Linked DNA regions of Zobellia nedashkovskayae. The protein of the gene in region 1 binds, or shares a complex with, the protein of each later gene. Links are inferred from orthologs where the notes say so. Each region holds a gene or a part of one and is shown on either strand. Other genes may lie near its edges. The genes, in order: uvrB and IWB64_RS16895.

Region 1 (3,279 bases):
GAAGAGAATTATACACGCCGTGAATTCAGGTTTTCATCTTTTAAAAGAGCTTTTACGCTTCCAGAATCAATCAATGTAGATGATATAAAAGCTGATTATGTTGATGGTGTTTTAAAGGTAGAATTACCCAAAAAAGAAGAAGCTTTGCCAAAACCTAAGCGTCTTATTGAATTAAAGTAATAGTTAGATTGGTTGTTTTATCGTCAAGATAAAACGTTTCATAATCCCGATTTGATCGGGTAGATTTAAGTTTGGTTGGTTAGTTGAAGAAGCGCCTTGGAGTCATTTCTAAGGTGCTTCTTTTTTATTGATTTAAGAATATTAATAATGCTAGTATTGTCGGGAAAGTTTTGACCATTTTGATTTTAAGGTGACCATCTTAAAATCAAAATGCATGAAGAGCGTCTAGAAAAAAACATATTTTCATTTATATTTAAGAAGAAAACTAGAGTAGTGCCAAGAGGTGTTTTTAAGCGTAAATATGACTTTGAAACCTAATTTAGTCTTGTCTAAAAATAGAGGTTATTAATTTGTAAATCAGTTTCTAAAGGTGTGTTAAGTAAATATAATATTTAGCGTGTAAGGAAAATTCATAATTTTAATAAAAAGGAGTAAAATTAGACCTTTTCCTGAAGTAATTTAATCTCATCTCTCAGTTTTGCGGCATGCATAAAATCAAGTTCTTTTGCAGCTTTTTCCATTGCCTTTCTTTTTTCTCGAACCATTTTTTCAACTTGATCTTTTGTCAAATAATCGAGGTCCGGTTCGGCAGCTCTCATCTCTTCTTTTTGGAAATGATATGTAGAAACTGAATTTTTTGAGAGTACACTATCCAAACTTTTATTCAATGATTTTGGTACGAGACCATGTTTCGTATTATAGGCAATTTGCTTTTCACGACGGTAGTTTGTTTGATCAATGGTCATCTGCATACTCGCCGTAATTTTATCAGCATACATTATCGCTCTACCGTTTAAATTTCTTGCTGCTCTACCAACGGTTTGTGTTAGCGATCTATTGCTTCGCAGAAAGCCTTCTTTGTCCGCATCTAAAATTGCTACCAAAGAAACTTCTGGTAAATCCAATCCTTCACGAAGGAGGTTTACTCCTATTAACACATCAAATATACCTTTTCTAAGGTCTTGCATGATTTCTACTCTTTCCAGTGTATCCACATCACTATGAATATAACGGCAACGAACATTTATACGTGTTAGGTACTTGGCAAGTTCTTCGGCCATTCTTTTGGTCAAAGTGGTTACCAAGGTTCGTTCATCTTTCTCTACCCGTAACTGAATCTCTTCTACAAGGTCATCAATTTGGTTTTGGCTTGGTCTTACCTCAATAATAGGGTCTAAAAGCCCCGTTGGCCTAATAACCTGTTCTACAAACACTCCTTGGCTTAGTTGTAACTCGTAATCTGCAGGTGTGGCACTAACGAATATTGCTTGATTTTGAAGTGCTTCAAATTCTTCGAACTTTAAAGGGCGGTTGTCCATAGCGGCAGGAAGTCGGAATCCGTAATCTACTAAATTCACTTTTCTAGAACGGTCGCCACCGTACATCGCGTGTACCTGTGGTATCGTAACATGACTTTCATCAATCACCATTAAATAATCATCAGGAAAATAATCCAAAAGACAGAAAGGTCTTGTACCAGGTAGGCGACCATCTAAATAGCGCGAATAATTCTCAATACCAGAACAATAGCCGAGTTCACGAATCATTTCTAAATCAAAACTTGTGCGTTCTTCAAGACGTTTTGCTTCAAGTGGTTTCCCTATTTCCTTAAAATAATCTACCTGCTTTACCATATCTTCCTGAATCTGATGAATAGCACCTTGGAGGATGTCAGGAGAAGTAACGAACATGTTGGCAGGGTAGATGTTTAAAGTTTCATAAACCTCAATCACATTGTTGTTAAAAGGGTCAAAAGCTTCTATTTCTTCAACTTCATCACCAAAAAAGTGAATACGGAAAGCATGATCGGCATAACTAGGAAAAACGTCAACAACGTCTCCTTTTACCCTAAAATTACCATTTCTAAAATCAGCCGTGGTTCTAGAATATAGGCTCTGTACCAATTGATGTAGAAACTTGGTGCGGGCAATTACTTGGTCTTTTTTAATTGTGATGACATTCTTTTGAAATTCCACAGGGTTTCCAATACCGTACAAACACGAAACGGAAGCCACCACTAAAACATCACGACGCCCCGAAAGTAAAGACGAAGTGGCACTCAAACGTAGTTTTTCAATGTCTTCATTTATAGAAAGATCTTTCTCTATATAGATTCCAGATGAGGGTATAAAAGCTTCCGGTTGGTAATAATCATAGTAAGAAACAAAATACTCAACCGCGTTTTCTGGAAAAAACTGTTTGAATTCAGAGTACAACTGTGCTGCTAATGTTTTGTTATGGGCAAGCACTAGAGTAGGACGTTGCACCTGTTCAATTACGTTAGCGACGGTAAAGGTCTTACCCGAACCCGTAACTCCCAAAAGGGTTTGGTAGCGCTCACCGGCATCCATTCCTTCTACAAGTTGCTTTATGGCTCCTGGCTGATCGCCGGTTGGTTTGAACTCTGAGACTACTTTAAATTTCATCCTTTAAAATTACGAAAGAAGAGTGATTTAAAGTGACTGGATTGAAATATTCTGGGTAACTATCGCTTTAATGCAAAATGGCCAGTTATTACTTCTTTGTTTTCAATATTTTCAAATCGGTACCAATAATCTGAAGATGGTAAAGGTTTGCCATTGTAAGTCCCATCCCATGTATTGTACAGTGAGTTTGTTTGGAACACTAATTTTGCATAGCGGTCAAAAATACTTAATGTACCTCTTGGAGAACAGACATCTGTAATGGGAACATAATTGTCATTCGCTCCATCATTATTTGGTGTAAAGAAATTGGGGAAATCAATTGTACATGAGATTTCAGGTTCTGGTTTTTCTTCGCATAATAAGGGGTCTATCAATATAGTAAAACTGTTTTCATTAGAACAAGATGCAGATTCATTGTAAATATAAACGGTCAGTGAAACGTTTATGATATCACCTGCAAAAAGCTCGGTACCTGTACCGTTGGTTTGAGTAAAGTAATTGCCATTGTTGAGAATAGGTAGAGCGTAGTTCTCGCAAACCTCCACATCTAAAATGCTATCGATTAGGGTAGGACTATCTATTTGAATATTAAAGTTATTCTCGTTTGAACAACCATTTGTTCTGGTATACACGTAAAGTGTTTGTGAAGCTGTTATTACATCCCCTGCATTTA
Region 2 (3,347 bases), 3.9 Mb from region 1 along the record:
CTCCATAACCCCCATCAATTACTATATCTACCAAGTTTTCCCACTTTTCAAAAATAAGTTCAGGATCGGTAGTATACTCAAGCAAATCATCTTCATCGCGAATGGAAGTTGACACTATAGGATTCCCAAGAGCTTCTACAAGCGCTTTTGCTATAGAATTATCCGGGACTCTAATACCTACGGTCTTCTTCTTTTTAAAGTCCTTAGGTAGGTTTGTATTACCAGGGAGAATAAAAGTATAAGGTCCTGGCAGCGCCCTTTTAAGTATTTTAAAAGTAGCCGTATCTATTTGCTTCACATAATCAGAGAGATTGCTTAAATCCGCACAGATAAAAGAAAAATTAGCCTTAGCTAACTTTATACCTTTAATCCGGGCTATCTTCTCTAACGCTCTCGATTTGGTAATATCGCAACCCAAACCGTATACAGTATCTGTTGGATAAATAACTAAACCACCTTTCTGCAGCACATCCACTACCCTTTTTATTTCTTTAGGGTTTGGATTCTCTTCGTATATTTTTATAAAATCTGCCATTTTTTTAACCTAATCACTATATAAAATAAATTTTTTACTACTAGTGTTTGCTCTTTATAAAATCGATTTTTAACCTATTAAATCTCTTCACATGGAGAATGGATTCAGAAAAAATATAATTCTAAAACCAATTTTACGAAATGACCTCCAGCTTAGCAAAACGAAGCAAGAGTTTTTTTATATCTCCTTTTACAAACTGAATTTCTGCTTTTCTATCATTCCCTACTCCTTCTATTTTAATTACTTTTCCACGACCAAAACGAGTATGGTTTATGATACTACCCTCCGCTAAATTTGGGTCTACCATATTGGTATTCCCAATAGGAGTAGCCAGTTCAGGTTTTAATTTCCTAAGTTTCCTAAGTTGACCTTCGTTAGGTTTTTTACTACTAGGTGGTGGTGTTCCTTTGGTAGGTTTACCTTGCCGCAACCTACTTTTATCAATTTCTCCGAAAATATCGTTATCCACCAGTGGTTTGTAACGGTAACCTGTATCGATTGGAGTGAGATTCTCTACATACTTCTCATCTATTTCCTCTAAAAACCGACTAGGTTCTGCGTCTATCAATTTACCCCATCGGTATCTATTTTGAGTATAAGTAAGATATGCCTGTTTTTCTGCACGTGTAAGAGCCACGTAGAATAACCTTCGCTCCTCCTCCAGTTCGCTCCGGGTGTTCATACTCATTCCCGAAGGGAATAAATCTTCTTCCATACCCACGATATAAACGTATGGGAATTCAAGTCCCTTAGCCAAGTGAATGGTCATAAGGGCAACACGGTCATCATCTCCTTTATCATTGTCTAAATCTGTTGCCAAGGCCACATCTTCAAGAAATTCACCTATGCTTCCTGTAGCATCGGCAATTTCCACCTGTCCTTCTACAAAATCTTTAATACCGTTAAGTAGCTCTTCGATATTCTCCATTTTACCAATACCTTCTGGAGTTCCATCTTTTTTAAACTCTAAAAGAATACCCGATTTCTTGGCCACATGTTCAGCCATGACAAAAGCATCCGCAGTTTGGTTCATGATCTGAAAACTTTGTATCATAGTAGTAAAGTCCTGTAGCTTTCGTTGCGTACCACTATTGATTTTCAGATTAATTTTATCAAGATTCTGAATCACCTCAAAAATGGAACGGTTATAATGGTTGGCGGCAACCGTTAATTTATCCAAAGTAGTTTGACCGATACCCCTTGTAGGAAAATTGATTATTCGCTTAAGTGCTTCTTCATCCTTAGGATTAATGACCAAACGCAAATAACTCAACACATCTTTTATCTCTTTTCGCTGATAAAAAGAAAGTCCACCGTAAATACGATAAGGAATATCACGCTTTCGTAACGCGTCTTCCATAGCACGTGATTGCGAGTTGGTACGATAGAGTATGGCAAATTCACCGTTACCCAATTGCTCGTTCATCTTATGGTCCCAAATGGAACCAGCCACAAACCTACCTTCTTCGGCATCAGTTGTACTTCGATGTATCTTAATGCTTGAACCGTCATCATTTGATGTCCAAACTATTTTCTCTAGCTGCTCTTTATTCTTTGCGATAATTGAGTTTGCCGCATTTACTATATTTCTTGTGGATCTATAATTTTGCTCTAAGCGATACATGCCCACATTATCATAATCTTTCTGAAAGTTTAAAATGTTACTAATATTCGCCCCGCGAAACGAATAAATACTCTGTGCATCATCACCCACCACACAAATGTTATGAAAACGGTCTGCTAGTGCTTTTACAATAAGATATTGCGAGTGGTTGGTATCTTGGTACTCATCTACCAAAATGTAGCGGAACCTATCTTGATACTTAGCTAATACTTCAGGAAAACGATTTAAAAGTTCGTTCGTACGAAGTAGAAGGTCATCAAAATCCATAGCGCCCGCTTTAAAACAGCGATCCACATAGTTTTGGTATATTTCTCCCATTCTGGGTTTTTTGGCCATAGCATCTGCCTCTACCAAATCAGGGTCTTTCAAATAAGCTTTAACGGTTATTAAACTGTTTTTAAATGACGAGATACGATTTTGTACCTGTTTATACTTGTAAATATCCTTATCAAGACCCATTTCCTTTATAATGGAAGCTAATAGCCGTTGCGAATCTTGCGTATCGTAAATAGTGAAATTGCTAGGAAAACCCAGTTTATCGCCATCAAACCGGAGTAACTTGGCAAAAACGGAGTGGAACGTACCCATCCAAAGGTTTTTAGTCTCCGACTTCCCTGCTATCTTGGCAATACGTTCTTTCATTTCACGCGCTGCCTTATTGGTAAAGGTTAATGCCAGGATATTAAAAGGATCAACACCTTGCTGCATTAAATACGCGATACGATAGGTAAGAACCCTTGTTTTGCCTGAGCCAGCTCCTGCGATAACCATTAACGGTCCATCTTTGTGTAGAACGGGTGCTCTTTGGGCATCGTTCAATTCATCTATGAAATTCTTCAATTTACTAGAGTGTTTTTTAGAATTGTGAATTTAACCATAAATAGGCTTATCCTAAAATGATGTTGATTTCTTTTATAAACAGAAAGGCTATTTATAAATAAAGACCACATAAGATATACTCATGTGGTCTTAAAAAATTATTTTACTATGAGCTTAACAAATAGTTATAGCTCTATTTTTCATAAATGTAATGAAAACTATACGTTGAATCTAAAGTGCATAACATCGCCATCTTTAACAATGTACTCTTTACCTTCTACACGCATTTTACCAGCTTCCTTCACCTTAGCCTCGCTACCAAATTGCACATAGTCATTATAAGCAATAACCTCGGCACGAATAAAGCCT

The links.
Region 2: the proteins of uvrB (region 1) and IWB64_RS16895 are in contact, whole or in part, in a crystal structure (PDB 7EGT), measured with the Thermus thermophilus proteins. The link is inferred for Zobellia nedashkovskayae from one-to-one orthologs. Residues at the interface, in WP_096411307.1 of Thermus thermophilus: Glu23, Leu25, Arg26, Asp27, Gly28, Glu29, Arg30, Phe31, Arg55, Glu326, Asp327, Phe328, Glu379, Ser382, Gln383, His398, Gly400, Arg401; in WP_096412145.1 of Thermus thermophilus: His654, Arg656, Phe657, Gln666, Asp668, Glu669, Lys680, Arg681, Leu682, Ser683, Lys685, Tyr686, Ala687.

What each region holds. Positions count from the first base shown.
Region 1 is NZ_JADDXR010000002.1:189,219-192,497, reverse strand. What follows is about bases 113-3,056. They hold uvrB (excinuclease ABC subunit UvrB), read right to left. Parts: upstream 2,607-3,056; coding sequence 618-2,606; downstream 113-617. Other genes in these bases: IWB64_RS00745 (T9SS type B sorting domain-containing protein), read right to left, coding at 2,666-3,056; IWB64_RS00755 (Hsp20/alpha crystallin family protein), read left to right, coding at 113-180. Also shown: more of IWB64_RS00755, read left to right, coding at 1-112; more of IWB64_RS00745, read right to left, coding at 3,057-3,279. UniProt on the Escherichia coli protein: The UvrABC repair system catalyzes the recognition and processing of DNA lesions. A damage recognition complex composed of 2 UvrA and 2 UvrB subunits scans DNA for abnormalities.
Region 2 is NZ_JADDXR010000002.1:4,111,686-4,115,032, forward strand. What follows is about bases 335-3,346. They hold IWB64_RS16895 (ATP-dependent helicase), read right to left. Parts: upstream 3,000-3,346; coding sequence 669-2,999; downstream 335-668. Other genes in these bases: IWB64_RS16890 (L-threonylcarbamoyladenylate synthase), read right to left, coding at 335-535; ychF (redox-regulated ATPase YchF), read right to left, coding at 3,197-3,346. In the rest of the region: more of IWB64_RS16890, read right to left, coding at 1-334; more of ychF, read right to left, coding at 3,347-3,347. UniProt on the Escherichia coli protein: A helicase with DNA-dependent ATPase activity. Unwinds DNA duplexes with 3'-5' polarity. Translocates on single-stranded DNA with 3'-5' polarity. Initiates unwinding more efficiently from a nicked substrate than double-stranded DNA.